DNA from 4 places in the Modestobacter sp. KNN46-3 genome. Region 3 is predicted to be linked to each of the others. Evidence: riboswitches for the same ligand, from Rfam matches in the RefSeq annotation. Region 3 holds a riboswitch; each other region holds the start of a gene.
The links. A riboswitch is a leader RNA that binds a small molecule or an ion and turns the genes downstream of it on or off. The one in region 3 is predicted to bind thiamine pyrophosphate.
Positions count from the first base shown of each region.

Region 1 (3,512 bases), on a different contig from region 3:
GTCCAGCTCCGGGTACGGGCAGGCCTGCTCCACGACGAAGACGTCGACCCGGAGCCGCAGGATCCCGTAGAGCTCGGCCGGGGTCAGCTCGGCGAAGGCCGCCTCGCGCAGGGCGGGTGCATCGGTCACCGGTGCATCGTCGCAAGCGGTCAGGACGCCGCCCGCCGCAGGTGCTCGCGGTGGGCCAGCAGCGCCCAGACGACGTGCCCGAGGTCCATCCGCTCCCCACCGGCCGGCCAGGCGCCCGGCAGTGCGGCGTCCGGCACCAGGGTCAGCAGCGGCCGCGGCGACGTGGCCTCCCTCGCGGGCAGACCGACGGCGAAGGCCGGGTCGGCCGGACCCCAGACCCGCTGCCCGGCGCGGTCGTGGGCCACGAGCTCCCGCCCCCGGCGGTCCAGCGCCAGGTCCTCGTCGTGCACCAGGCCGTGGTCGACGTCGCAGAGCAGCACCATCGCCGACACGTCGGTGCGACCACCCAACCGCCACGGTGTCAGGTGGTGGGCGTGCAGCCGCTCGATCCGGGTCTCGGTGCAGCCCGGTCGGGCACAGCCGCCGTCCCGGGCCAGCAGCGCCCGCCGCTGCGTCACGGTGGCCAGCCGCCGGCGCCGTCCGAGCGCGAGCGGCTGACCGTTCCGCTCGACGATCACCGTCAGCGCCGCCTCGCAGGCCATCCGCCGCACCTGCGCCGGGGTGAGCGCCGGGCCGCCCTCCAGGTGCGCCCGCCCCGCGGCGGCGTCGTCGGCCAGGACGTCGGCGTCCACGTGCACCACCACCTCCCGGCGCGGCGGGTCGCCCGCCCGTCGCCCGGTGTCGGCGGCGACCTCGGCCAGCTGGGCCAGCGCCCGGCAGCGACGCGCGCTCATCCGTTCCCGCGGGAACGTCTCAGGGTCCGCCGGGCAGTCGGCGGCGGCAGCGGCCCGGGTCGTGGCGGCGCGTTCCCGGCGGGCGTCGCGCTCGGCCAGCGACTCGACCGACGCCAGCAGCGCCGCGCCGGCCTCGCCGTCCATCCGGACCTGCAGCACGAGCATCCCGTCGGCGTCCCAGTGCCACTGGAAGGACCGCTTCTCCGCGACCAGCTCCTCGTCGACGGCGTCCGACCGGCGCCAGGCGCGCACCACCCGCTCCACCTGGGACGCCGTGGCGTGCCGCGCCAGCTCGACCAGCTCGACCTCGGTGCCGGCGTCTGCCACCCGGCTGATCGCCCGCACCTTGGAGTACGACAACCGCCCCGCGGCGAACGCCTCCGCCGTCACCGGCAGCGAGCCCAGCGCCCGGGCGACCCGCACGTGCTCCCGCGCGGCACCCGGGCTCATCCCGCACTGCCAGGCCAGCCAGTGCGCACAGCTCTGCACGCCGACCTCGCCCCAGCCCTCGCGGGCGTCGAACTCCGCGACCAGCCGCAGCCAGGCAGCGGTCGCCGCTGCCAGCCGCACCGCCCCCGACCGGATCTCCCGGGCCAGCTCCTCGACCGACCGCTGACCCGTCAGGTCGAGCTCCGTCACGTCGAACCCAGACACGTCCTGCACCGCCACGACTGCACCCATGCCGCGACGCTGGCACCCGGGTACGACAGAACCGCAGCTCAGCGACCCGTCGGTGGAAGGGCCGCCGGGAGCGGTGTTAGCGTCGGGAGCTGACACGGGGTGTCCCACCGGGGACTGAGAGCACACCCGTCGAACCTGCTCCAGTTGGTACTGGCGAAGGGATGTCACGGCGATGGACGCCATCGATCTGCGCGCCGCCGGCACGGCGCTGCGCGACTCCGCACCCCTGGTGCACTGCCTGACCAACACGGTCGTGCAGACGATCACCGCCAACGCGCTGCTGGCGATCGGCGCTGCACCGGCCATGGTCGACGACCCGGCCGAGGCCGGCGAGTTCGCCGCCGTCGCCTCCGCGGTGCTGGTCAACGTGGGCACGGTGCAGCAGCGCACCGCCGAGGCGATGCGGCTCGCCGCCCGCACCGCCGGCGAGGTGGGCACCCCGTGGGTGCTGGACCCGGTGGCCGTCGGCGGGCTCACCTTCCGCACCGAGCTCGCCGCCGACCTGGTCGAGCTGCGCCCGACCGTCGTCCGGGGCAACGCCTCGGAGGTGCTGGCCCTGGCCGGCGCCGGCAAGGGCGGCCGCGGCGTGGAGAGCACCGACTCCCCGGAGGCCGCGCTGGAGACGGCGCAGGAGCTGGCCCGCCGGACCGGCGGCGTCGTCGCGGTCAGCGGCCCGGTCGACGTCGTCACCGACGGGGAACGGGTCGTCCGGGTGGGCGGCGGGTCGCCGCTGCTCACCCGCACCACCGGCGCCGGCTGCGCGCTCGGCGGCATCGTCGCCGCCTACGCCGCCACCACCGGTGACCCGCTCACCGCCGTGGTCGCCGCCCACGCGCACGTGGCGCTGGCCGCCGAGGCCGCCGCCGGGCTCGCCGCCGGGCCGGGCACGTTCGCCGCGCTGTGGCTGGACGCGCTGGACGCGGTCGACGGCGACGCACTCGCCCGCGCCGACGTCCGCAGCGCATGAGGGCCGGCTTCGACCCGCGGCTCTACCTGGTCACCGACACGCTGCTCTGCGCGCCCCGGTCGGTGCCCGAGGTGGTCGCCGCCGCCGTCTCCGGTGGGGTGACCGCCGTCCAGGTGCGGGACAAGACCGCCGGCCGGCGCGACCTGCTGGCCCTCACCCGCGCGGTGCAGGAGGTGCTCCGGCCGACCCCGCACGTGCGGCTGGTCGTCAACGACGCCGTCGACGTCGCGCTGCTCACCGGGGCCGACGGCGTGCACGTGGGCCAGGACGACCTGCCGGCCACCGACGTCCGGACGCTGCTGGGCCCCGACGTCCTGATCGGCGTCTCCGTCGGCAGCGCGGCCGAGCTGGACGACGTGCTCGCCCTCCCGGCCGGCACCGCCGACCTGGTCGGCCTCAGCCCGGTCTGGTCGACCCCCACCAAGCCGGACGCCGGTGCCGCCCTGGAGCTCGACGGCACCCGAGCACTGGCCGCCCGCGCCCGCGCCGGGGGCCTGCTGTCGGTGGCCATCGGAGGCATCTCCGCCGCCACGGCCGCCGCGGTGGCCGGAACCGGGGTCGACGGCATCTGCGTGGTCTCCGACATCTGCGCCGCCGCCGACCCGGCGGCGGCCGCCCGCACACTGCGCGCCGCGATGGCCGGGGAGCTGGTGGCCCGATGAGCGCAGCAGTGGCCCTGACCGTGGCCGGCAGCGATCCCAGCGGCGGCGCCGGCATCCAGGCCGACCTGAAGACCTTCAGCGCGCTCGGCGTCTACGGCACCGCGGTGCTCACCGCACTCACCGCGCAGAACACCCGCGGGGTGACCGGGGTGCACCCGGTGCCGGCCGACTTCGTCGGCGCGCAGCTGGCCACCCTGCTGGACGACGTGACCGTGCATGCCACCAAGCTCGGCATGCTGGGCACCGCCGACGTCGTGCGGACGGTCGCCGCCGCGCTGGCCGACCGCCCGGGCGGTCCCGTGGTCTGCGATCCGGTGATGGTGGCGACCAGCGGTGACC
Region 1 is NZ_JAAKGN010000063.1:16,988-20,499, reverse strand. Features, by position in the region: gene G5C62_RS14505 (GNAT family N-acetyltransferase) at 1-129, opposite strand, end outside; gene G5C62_RS14500 (HNH endonuclease signature motif containing protein) at 150-1,544, opposite strand; TPP riboswitch at 1,630-1,723, shown strand; gene thiM (hydroxyethylthiazole kinase) at 1,717-2,511, shown strand; gene thiE (thiamine phosphate synthase) at 2,508-3,173, shown strand; gene thiD (bifunctional hydroxymethylpyrimidine kinase/phosphomethylpyrimidine kinase) at 3,170-3,512, shown strand, end outside.
Region 1: another riboswitch for thiamine pyrophosphate. It lies ahead of thiM (hydroxyethylthiazole kinase); the one in region 3 lies ahead of thiC (phosphomethylpyrimidine synthase ThiC).

Region 2 (3,512 bases), on a different contig from region 3:
CCGGCGCCGGCCCAGGCCACCGTCTTGCCCAGCTCCTCGGTCACGTACAGCGGCACGAGGGAGTTGCGGACGCCGAACAGCACCCAGCCCACGCCCAGGTTGGCCACCAGCGCCGCGACGTAGGCCCGGGACCGCAGCGCCGCGCGCAGCCCGCCACCATCGGCGCCCGCGGGGGGCACGGCCACGGCCGAGGGGCCACCGCCGCGCACCTGGTCAGCCGCGGGGTCCGGGTCGGCCGCGGCTCCCGCGACCGGGGGCAGCGCGGCCGGGCGCAGCAGGACCAGCGCGACCACCCCCGCGACCAGCAGGAAGCCGCCGTAGACGAAGAACGGCAGCCGCGGGGAGACCTCGGCGAGGAACCCGCCGGCCGCCGGGCCGGCGATGCCGCCGAGGATGAAACCGCCCTGGTAGGTGGCCGCAGCCCGGCCGCGCTGGGCCGCCGGTGCCGTGCGCAGCAGCAGCGAGAGGGCGGCCACGGTGAACATCGCGCTGCCGATCCCGCCGGCCGCGCGCAGGGCGACGAAGAGCGGGAAGTTGCCGGCCAGGGCGGCCGCGGCGGTGGCGACCGCGACGATCGCCAGCCCGGCGGCGAGCACGGCGCGCTCGCCGATCCGCTCGACGAGGGAGCCCCCGGCGAAGGCGGAGACGAACCGGAAGAAGGCGAACGCGCTGACGGCGAACCCGACGGCGGTGGTGCCGACCCCGTAGTCGCGGACGAACAGCGGGATCGCCGGGGCGACGATGCCGAAGCCGAGGGCGACGACGAAGGCGACGATCGCCAGGACGCCGACCTCGCGGGGGAGGGGGGCGTCCTTGCTGCGATGTCGCACGAGCGCCGATCCTCACACGCGGCCCGGGACACCGCTGCGGGGCGTCAGGGGGTGAGCACGAGCCGCCCTGCGACGTCCCCCCTGCGCAGCCGGTCCAGCGCCTCGTTCACCTGGGTCAGCGGCAGCGTGCCCGCCACCGGCGGCGCCAGCTGCCCGGCCGCGGCCAGCGCCACCGCCTGCTCCAGCTCGGCCAGCGTGTTGCCCACGCTGGCGATGACCCGCTGCTCGGCGACCACCATCCCCAGCGGGCTCACCGTCAGTGCGTCGGCGCTGTACCCGACCAGCACCAGCCGCCCGCGGCGACCGAGCACCGCCGTCGCCAGCTCGAGGGTCGCCGTCACCCCGGCGAGCTCCACGACGACGTCGGCGCCCTGCCCGCCGGACAGCCGGGCCACGGTGCCGGCGAGTTCGGCGGGGGAGACCGCGGCCACCGCTCCGGCGGACCGGGCAGCCGACCGGCGGGCGTCGTCCCGGCTGACGGCCACGACCACGCCGCCGCGTCGTCGGGCCTCCTGCACCGCGGCCAGCCCGACCCCGCCCGCGCCGAGCACGACGACCACGTCACCGGGCTCGACCGCGGCCTCGGTGAGCGCGTGCACCGCGGTCGTGCCCGCGCAGCACAGCGGTGCGGCAGCCTCGAACGGCAGTTCGTCGGGCAGCCGGACCAGGCAGTGCGCCGGCACCACCAGCTGCTCGGCGAAGGCGCCGTCCGCGGCGAAGGCCAGCACCCCGCGCGGGGTGAGGCACAGGTTCTGCCGACCGCGCAGGCACCAGCGGCAGCTGCCGCAGAAGAGGTAGTAGTAGACGGCGACCCGGTCGCCCTCGGCCCAGCCGGTGACGGCCGACCCGACCGCGTCGACCGTGCCCGCGGCCTCGTGGCCCAGCGTCATCGGCGTCCGGGACGGCGCGTACAGGCCGTCGGTGAAGTGCAGTTCGGTGCCGCAGACCCCGGCCGCGCGCACCCGCACCCGCACCTCGTCGGGGGCGGGTTCGGGCACCGGGACGTCGTCCAGGGCCAGGGGTCGGCCAGGTGCGTGGAAACGGGCAGCGAGCATCGAGCAGCTCCCTCCGCCGGCATGAACCGGATCAGGTGTGGACGGTCGGCGGTGGTCGTCCGCCTTCTCAGCCCGCGCCCGGGCTCCCGTGTGCGCCGCTGAAGCTACCGCAGCGGGGCGACCGGCTCGACCCGGCGCAGGAACGACCGGATCGCCAGGTGGTGGGAGAGCTGCTCGCGGTGCGCCTCGCACGCCGTCCAGGTCTTCTCCCGGTCGGGGGTGTGCACCTTCGGGTTGTTCCACACCAGGACGACGGTCGCCGGCTCCCGGCAGCCCTTCGCCGAACAGATCACGCCGGCGTCCCCGGCCGGCCCTGCGTCCTCGGTCATGGGCCGAGTCTGAGCCGACGCACAGGAAACCGTCAGCAGGGGGTGCGAGGGTCGGTCCGGCCGCACCCCCTGACCCCGGGTGCGGCCACCAGCCCCCGCGGCCGGAAAGGAGGTCGCGGTGGGTGCACCCGGCCCGGGGGGCGGGTAGGGCGAGGTGCATGACCGACACCAAGCCCCTCGCCCTCGTCACCGGCGCCTCCAGCGGGATCGGGTTCGAGCTCGCCAAGCAGTTCGCCCAGCACGGCTTCGACCTGGTGATCGACGCCGAGGACCCGACGATCGACACGGCGGCCGCGAAGCTGCGCGCCGAGGGCGCCGAGGTGACCGCCGTCCAGGCCGACCTGCGCACCCCCGGCGGGATCGAACAGCTGTGGACCCGGGTGCAGGGCCTCGGCCGCCCGCTGGACGCCGCCGCGCTCAACGCCGGTGTCGGCCGTGGCGGTGCGTTCGTCGACACCGACTGGGCCGACGACCTGGAGGTCATGCAGCTCAACGTGGTCTCCACCGCCGCGCTGCTGAAGCTGGTCCTCGTGCAGATGACCGGTCGCAACGCGGGCCGGGTGCTGGTGACCTCCTCGATCGCGGCGACCATGCCCGGCGCGTACCAGCCGGTCTACAACGCCTCGAAGTCCTTCGTCCAGTCGCTGACCGAGGCCGTGCAGCAGGAGCTCAAGGACTCCGCCGTCACGATCACCGCGCTGATGCCCGGCCCCACGGACACCGAGTTCTTCGCCCGGGCCGACCTGGAGGACACCGCCATCGGCCAGGGCCCCAAGGACGACCCGGCGGAGGTCGCCGCGCAGGGCTTCGAGGCGCTGATGGCCGGGGAGGAGAAGGTGCTCGCCGCCTCGCTGAGGACCAAGGTGCAGGGCGCGGCCAACAAGGTGCTCCCCGACTCGCTCAAGAGCTCCGCGCACGAGGCGATGGCGAAGCCGCGCGACTGACCCGCTCCGACGACGCCCCTCCCGGTCCGCGGGCAGGGGCGTCGTCGGCGTCCCGGGCGACGCCGGCTTCCGGTGAGTGGTCGGCTCCGCTGCACCGAGCCGGGGCAGAGCTGGCAGAGTCGGGGCATGGACGACGTCGTCATCTGTTCCCCGGTCCGCACTCCCGTCGGTCGCTTCGGCGGGGTCTTCGCCGGTCTGTCCGCCAACGAGCTCGCCGCCACCGCGCTGCGGGGCCTGGTGGAGCGGACCGGGCTGGGGGAGGGCGAGGTCGACGACGTCATCCTCGGCAACTGCAGCCCCAGCGGTGAGAACCCGGCGATCGGCCGGATCGCCGCCCTGGACGCCGGCCTGGGC
Region 2 is NZ_JAAKGN010000014.1:30,005-33,516, forward strand. Features, by position in the region: gene G5C62_RS05810 (MFS transporter) at 1-830, opposite strand, end outside; gene G5C62_RS05815 (alcohol dehydrogenase catalytic domain-containing protein) at 875-1,885, opposite strand; TPP riboswitch at 1,876-1,985, opposite strand; gene G5C62_RS05820 (hypothetical protein) at 1,990-2,214, opposite strand; gene G5C62_RS05825 (SDR family oxidoreductase) at 2,373-3,158, shown strand; gene G5C62_RS05830 (acetyl-CoA C-acetyltransferase) at 3,285-3,512, shown strand, end outside.
Region 2: another riboswitch for thiamine pyrophosphate. It lies ahead of G5C62_RS05815 (alcohol dehydrogenase catalytic domain-containing protein); the one in region 3 lies ahead of thiC (phosphomethylpyrimidine synthase ThiC).

Region 3 (3,512 bases):
CGGCAGCGTCTCGTCGTGGAAGTCGCGGGCCGTCGTCGGGTCAAGGGAGAGGTTGAACTGGTCGGTCCAGCGGAACTCGAACCGCGCGTCGGACAGTGCGTCGTCCCAGGCCTGCGCCCCGGGGTGCCCCTTGGCCAGGTCCGCGGCGTGGGCGGCAATCTTGTAGGTGATGACGCCGTCCTTGACGTCGTCCCGGTCCGGCAGCCCCAGGTGCTCCTTGGGGGTGACGTAGCAGAGCATCGCGGTGCCGTACCAGCCGATCATCGCCGCGCCGATGGCGCTGGTGATGTGGTCGTAGCCCGGCGCGATGTCGGTGGTCAGCGGGCCCAGGGTGTAGAACGGCGCCTCGTCGCAGACCTCCAACTGGAGGTCCATGTTCTCCTTGATCTTGTTCATCGGCACGTGCCCCGGACCCTCGACCATCACCTGGACATCGTGTTCCCAGGCGATCCGGGTCAGCTCACCCAACGTGCGCAGCTCGCTGAACTGGGCCTCGTCGTTGGCGTCGGCGATGCACCCGGGGCGGAGGCCGTCGCCGAGGGAGAAGGTGACGTCGTAGGCGGCCATCAGTTCGCACATCTCGCGGAAGTGCGTGTAGAGGAAGTTCTCCTGGTGGTGGGCCAGGCACCAGGCCGCCATGATCGAGCCGCCGCGGGACACGATGCCGGTCTTCCGGTTCGCCGCCAGCGGGACGTAGCGCAGCAGCACCCCGGCGTGCACGGTGACGTAGTCGACGCCCTGTTCGAACTGCTCCACGAGCGTGTCCCGGTAGGCCTCCCAGGACAGGTCCTCGGCCTTGCCGTTCACCTTCTCCAGCGCCTGGTAGATGGGCACGGTGCCGATCGGGACGGCGCTGTTGCGGATGATCCACTCCCGGGTGGTGTGGATGTTGCGGCCGGTCGAGAGGTCCATGACGGTGTCGGCGCCCCAGCGGGTGGCCCAGGTCATCTTGTCCACCTCCTCCTCGATGGAGGAGGCGACCGCACTGTTGCCGATGTTGGCGTTGATCTTGACGAGCAGGTTGCGGCCGATCGCCATCGGCTCGGACTCCGGGTGGTTCACGTTGGCCGGCAGCACCGCGCGGCCGCGGGCGATCTCGCTGCGGACGTGCTCGACGGAGACCCCCTCCCGCAGCGCCACGAACTCCATCTCGGGGGTGACCTGGCCGCGGCGGGCGTAGGCGAGCTGGGTGACCGTCGTCCCCGGCAGGCCGCGGCGGGGACGGTGGGCGGCAGCGAAGACGCTGTCCAGGTCCCGGGTGTCACCCGGGCGGCGCCCGTTGTCCACCGGCTGCACCGCGCGGCCCTCGTAGCTCTCCGTGTCGGCGCGCTCGGTGATCCAGTCCTCCCGGTGCCGGGGCAGCCCGGCCCGGATGTCGGTGTGCACCGCCGGGTCGGTGTACGGGCCCGAGGTGTCGTAGAGCACCACGCTGTCGCCGGTGGACAGCTGCACCTCGCGCATCGGGACCCGCAGGTCCGGGCGGCTGCCCTGCAGGTGGGTCTTGCGGGAGCCGGGGAACTCGGTGCCCTCGGTCTGTGGCCGGTGCTGGACGTCCGTCATCAGGGGTTCCTCCCTACGCCGGTGTTAACCGGATCAGGTGCGAACGGTCAGCGGCCGGTCCTGCCGCCCTCTCAGCCTCGGTACGCGAGGCTCCCGCGGGTCGACACGGACCCTAGGCCCAAGCGGGTGCTCCTGCCCAGCCCTGACCCGGCGCGGTCGGGGATCGGACGACGGGGGGCGATCAGCCGGTCATGAAGCCGCTCTCGTAGGCAGCGATGACCGCCTGAGTGCGGTCCCGCGCACGGAGCTTGAGCAGCACGCTGCTGACGTGCGTCTTCACCGTCTCGCGGCTGAGGAACAGCTCGGTGGCGATCTCGGCGTTGGACAGCCCGCCCGCCACCAGCCGCAGCACGTCGGCCTCGCGGCCGGTCAGCTCCGGCAGTGCGGCCGGCCCTCGGGCGCGGGAGGGCGCGTGCGAGGCGATGAGCCGCCGGGTCAGGTCCGGGAGCACCAGGGTCGTCCCCCGGGCGACGACCCGGATGGCGTCGACGAGCGAGTCCGGCTCCGACCGCTTCAGCGCGAAGCCGCTCGCCCCGGCCTGCAGCGAACGGAACAGGTAGTCGTCGTCCTCGAACGTGGTCAGGACCAGCACGCGGGGGCGCTGCGGGTCACGGGCGACCAGCTCCGCGGTCGCCGCGATGCCGTCCATGTCGGGCATCCGGACGTCCATGAGGACGACGTCCGGATCGGTGTCGGCCGCGACGGCCAGCGCCTCCCGGCCGGTGCCGGCATCGCCCACGACGGCCAGGTCGGGCTCGCTCTCCAGGATCACCCGCAGCCCGGAGCGGACGAGCACGTCGTCGTCCACGAGCAGCAGCCGCAGGGCGGTCACGCCGCACCCGACAGCGGCAGGGTGACACACAGGTCGAACCCGCCGGCCGGCGTCCGTCCGGCGGTGAGCGTGCCGCCGACGGCGGTCGCCCGCTCCCGTAGGCCGGCCAACCCGCGGCCGCCGCCGGGGCCCGGGCGGCCGTCGTGCTGGGAGACCGGTTCGTTGCACACGCGGACGACGAGGGTGTCCCCGCTGCGGACGACCTCGGCGACCGTCCGCGGGGTGCCCGCGTGCCGCAGCACGTTCGTCGTCCCCTCCTGGACCACCCGGTAGGCCAGCTCCTGGACACCGGCGGGCACGTCGTCGACGTCGCCGCCCACCACGAGCTCGACGGGCAGGCCGCCGTCGCGGAGTCCGGCAAGCAGGTCCTCGAGGTCGTCCAGCGACGGCGCGGCGAACGGGGCGGGGTCACGGCCGCCGTCCTCGGCACGGAGCACGGTGAGCACCCGGTCGAGCTCCGCGAGCGCGGTCCGGGTGTTCGTCTCGATGTGCCCCAGCGCCTGGCGCGCGAAGTCGGCCTGCAGCGGCCGCTCGCCGACGGGCGTCAGGGTGCGGCGGGCGGCGGTGGCCTGCAGCAGGCTGGCGGTCAGCGCATGACCGATGGTGTCGTGCAGGTCGCGGGCCAGCCTGTTCCGGTCGGCCAGCCGCCGGGTGCTCTGCTGCAGCGCGGCGATCCGCTGTTCGGGCGCGGTGCCGAGCAGCCGCGGCGCCACGGACGCGGACAACCGCACCAGCAGGTCGAGCCCGGCCAGGACGAGGACGACGTCGAGGACCATGAGCGCCAGCAGCGGGAGCGCGTTGAGCGGGTTCCACTCGATCTCCCAGCCGAGGGCGACGAAGACGGCGCCGCCGAACAGCAGGGTGGTGGACGCGGCGAGGCCGAGGAGCACGCGGGCCCCGAGCCAGCCCAGGGCCCGCCAGGTGTCGGCCGCGAAGACCAGCCGCCGCAGCCGGCGGACGACGCCGCGCCGGTCGCGGACCCGCTCACCGGCCGGGACGTCGACACCGAGCAGCCTGCGGGCCAGCCGGCGCTCCATCTCGGCCAGGGAGCGGGTCACTGCGAGCACCAGCAGGACGAGCAGCACGCCGACGCCGTAGACCACGGCCACCACCGAGCCGA
Region 3 is NZ_JAAKGN010000001.1:128,095-131,606, forward strand. Features, by position in the region: gene thiC (phosphomethylpyrimidine synthase ThiC) at 1-1,560, opposite strand, end outside; TPP riboswitch at 1,554-1,667, opposite strand; gene G5C62_RS00650 (response regulator transcription factor) at 1,742-2,392, opposite strand; gene G5C62_RS00655 (sensor histidine kinase) at 2,389-3,512, opposite strand, start outside.

Region 4 (3,512 bases), on a different contig from region 3:
GACGGCGTGCTCCGGCGCGACCACCGGGCACTCGTCCTCACCGATCACCAGGGCGTGGTCGGCGAGGGTGCCGATGAACGTCGGGTCGTGGCTGGCGAACAGCACCGCGCCGCCGGCGTCCACCAGTGCCGCGAGCCGGTCGGCCAGCGCCCGGCGCATCGCGGTGTCCAGTCGGCGTTCCGGCTCGTCGAGCACCAGCAGGTCGGCCGGTCGCACCAGCGCCCCGGCCAGCGCCAGCCGCCGGCGCTGACCGGAGGAGAGCGCCGAGGGCAGCGCGCCGGCCCGGTCGGTCAGCCCGAAGGCGGCCAGCTCCGCCTCGACGACCTCCTCGGCGTCGATGACCCCGTGGGCGCGGGCGGTGAGCAGCAGGTGCTCCGCACCGGTCAGCGACGGGAAGAACGCGTCGTCGTCCAGCACCCCGGCGACCGCCCGGCGGAAGCCGGCGTCCCGCTCGTCGACCGGGCCGTCGGCGAAACGCACCGTCCCGGTCAGCGGCGGGAGCAGGCCGACCATCGTCTGCAGCACGGTGGACTTGCCCGCGCCGTTCGGGCCGACCAGCGCGATCGCCGTCCCGGGCACGACCGACACCGTCACCGGGGCGCACACCGGCTCGTCGCCGTAGCCGACCGACAGCTGCTCGGCGGCCAGCAGGGCCATCAGCCGGGCTCCGCACCACCGCGCCACGCGGCGTCGAAGAAGCCGATCTCCAGCTCCATGGCCCGGCGGTAGGCGCGCCGCACCGCGGGGGTGTCGGCCGCCGTGTCGTCCAGCAGCCCTTCCAGCGTCGCCGCCAGCTCCTCGAAGGCCGGGTCGGCGTAGGTGGTGACCCACTCGGTGTACGGGGTGGCGGGCCGGCCGGCCAGCGACTGCCCGAGGTGGGCGTACAGCCGCATGCACGGCGTCATCGCCGCACAGGTCAGCCCTGCCCCGCCCAGGGCCGCCGTGGCGAGCAGGAACTCGGTGTAGGCCAGCGTGGCCGGCAGCGGCTCGACCAGGGTCAGGTCGATGCCCCAGCGCGCCGCGTAGCCCTCGTGCAGCCGCAGCTCCTCGCGGACGCCGGCGAGCAGATCGGCGAAGACGTCCAGGGCCGCCCGGTCGGGGCTGTACGCGGCGCCGAGCGCGTAGGCGCGGGCGAAGGACTCGAGGAAGAACGCGTCCTGGGCGACATAGCCGGCGAACCGCTCGCTCGGCAGGGTCCCGTCGGCGATGCCCTGCACGAACGGGTGCGCCAGCGCGACGGCGGCGAGGTCGGCGTTCTCGGCCCGGAGCCCGGCGGCGAGGCTCATGCCGACTGCACCGACGCGTCCCCGACTGCCATGTCCCAGAAGGCCACCTCGGCGGCGACGACGTCGAGGAAGACCGCGTCCCTGCCCCCGCCGACCGCGTCGGCCGCCGCCTCGAGGCCGGCGACGTAACCGGCGAAGCCCGGCACGGTCCAGTGCTCGACGAACTCGCGGTAGGCCGGGGCCCCGGGCAGCGCGGTGGTCCAGGCGTCGAGGTACGTGCGCTCGATGGTCCACAGCGCCGTCAGCGCGACCGGCACCTCGGCGGCGTCCAGCCGCTGCAGCAGCTCGGCGTAGGCCGTGGTGGCGGGCAGCGCGGGGGCGGTGAGGACCAGGCCGCGGTCGGCCGCCTGCTCCTCGAACCAGGCCAGCTCCTCGACCAGCGCGACCAGGCCCCCGGCCAGCACCGCCTGCGCGGGCCGCGGTGCGCGGGCCAGCAGCCGGGCCTGGAAGCGCAGCAGGTCGGCGACGAAGCGCGCGTCCTGCACCAGCCAGGTGTCGAAGGCGCCGGCGGGCAGCGACCCGTCACGCACCGCGGTCAGGAACGGGTGCGCGGTGGCCCCGCGCCAGATCTCGGGATGGCGTTGCAGCAGCTCGGCGACCGGCACGGCGCGGACTCTACGAGGTGGCGTTGCACACGGTGGTTATGGTGGCCCCGTCATGGCGTCGAGCCATGTGCGGGAGCTCGGAGGACCGGGCTGAGAGGGCGGCTGACGCGCCGCCGACCGCTGGAACCTGACCGGGTAATGCCGGCGTAGGGAGCCCGTGTTGAGCACGTCCGGAACCGTCCACACCAGCGCGTCCCACGGGGACGCACCACTGACCCTGACCGAGCCGCCGGCCCGCACGCTGGGCTTCCGCGAGTCCGCGGGCCTGTGGGGCAACCTGGGCATCAGCCTGCTGCTGCCGGTGGCCGCCGTCTACGTCGTCCTGCCCGGGCAGCCGCTGTCGGTCACGCTCGGCGCGATCGTCGTCGGCGCGGTGATCGGCGCCTCGCTGCTGGGGCTGGCCGCCGCCGCCGGTGCCCGCGAGGGGGTGCCGGGGATGGTGCTGCTGCGCGGCCTCCTCGGCCGGCGGGCCTCCTACCTGCCGACCGCGCTGAACCTGGTGCAGTGCATCGGCTGGGCCACCTTCGAGATCGTGATCATCGCCGAGGCGGCGTCCCGGGTGCTGGACGCGCCACGCTGGCCGTTCGTGCTGGTCGCCGGCGTGCTGGCCACCGCGATGGCGCTGCGGCCATTGGGTGTGGTCCGGGTGCTGTCCCGGTACGCGGTGTGGGCGGCGCTGGCCGCGATCGCCTACCTGTTCGTCGAGGTGCTGTCCGAGCCGCGGGCGGCCCTGGACGGCGGCGGCGCCGCGTCGTTCTGGACGGCGACCGACATCGTGATCGCCCTGCCGATCTCCTGGTTCCCGCTCGCCGCCGACTACACCCGGCACGTGCGCAGCGGCCGGGTCGCCGGCACCAGCGCCGCCCTGGGCTACGGCCTGGCCACCGTCGCGATGTTCACCCTCGGTGTGCTGGCGCTGGCGGCCTACGGCAGCTCCGGGCTGGACGTCATCGACGCGCTGCTGGCCGTGCCGCTGGGGGCGTTGGCGGTGCTGGTGCTCATCACGGTGGAACTCGACGAGGCGTTCGCGAACGTCTACTCCACGGCCGTGTCGGCGCAGAACGTGGTGGCCCGGCTGGACCGCCGGCTGCTCGCGCTGGGCGTCGGTGCCACCGCCACCCTGCTCGCGCTGAGCTTCGACATCGTCGCCTACGAGCCGTTCCTCTTCCTGATCGGCGCGGTTTTCGTGCCGCTGATCGGCGTCTTCCTGGTCGCCTACGCGCTGAGCGCCCCCGGCCGGTGGGACACCTCGGACACCGCCCCGGCCCGGCTGGTGTACCTGCTGCCGTGGCTGGCCGGGTTCGTCGCCTACCAGCTGACCCTGCCGACCTTCTTCTCCGGCGTCGGCGCCGGCTGGACCACCTGGTGGACCGCGCGGCAGGCCGACCTGGGCATCGACCCGGCCAACGGCTGGTCGGCCTCGCTGATCAGCCTGGCCGTGGCGGCGTCCCTCACCGCGGTGATCGCGCTGCTCGGCGCCCGCCGCGGGCGGCAACGGGCATGACCTCCCCGCTGGGCCAGCTGCACGTGCTCACCGACGCCGACGGCGGACCGGCCGCGCTGGCCGCGATCGCCGCCGCGGTGGCCGCCGGTGCGCCGGTGGTGCAGGTGCGGGCGAAGG
Region 4 is NZ_JAAKGN010000024.1:25,397-28,908, reverse strand. Features, by position in the region: gene G5C62_RS08045 (ABC transporter ATP-binding protein) at 1-657, opposite strand, end outside; gene G5C62_RS08040 (TenA family protein) at 657-1,286, opposite strand; gene G5C62_RS08035 (TenA family transcriptional regulator) at 1,283-1,891, opposite strand; TPP riboswitch at 1,951-2,061, shown strand; gene G5C62_RS08030 (cytosine permease) at 2,052-3,395, shown strand; gene thiE (thiamine phosphate synthase) at 3,392-3,512, shown strand, end outside.
Region 4: another riboswitch for thiamine pyrophosphate. It lies ahead of G5C62_RS08030 (cytosine permease); the one in region 3 lies ahead of thiC (phosphomethylpyrimidine synthase ThiC).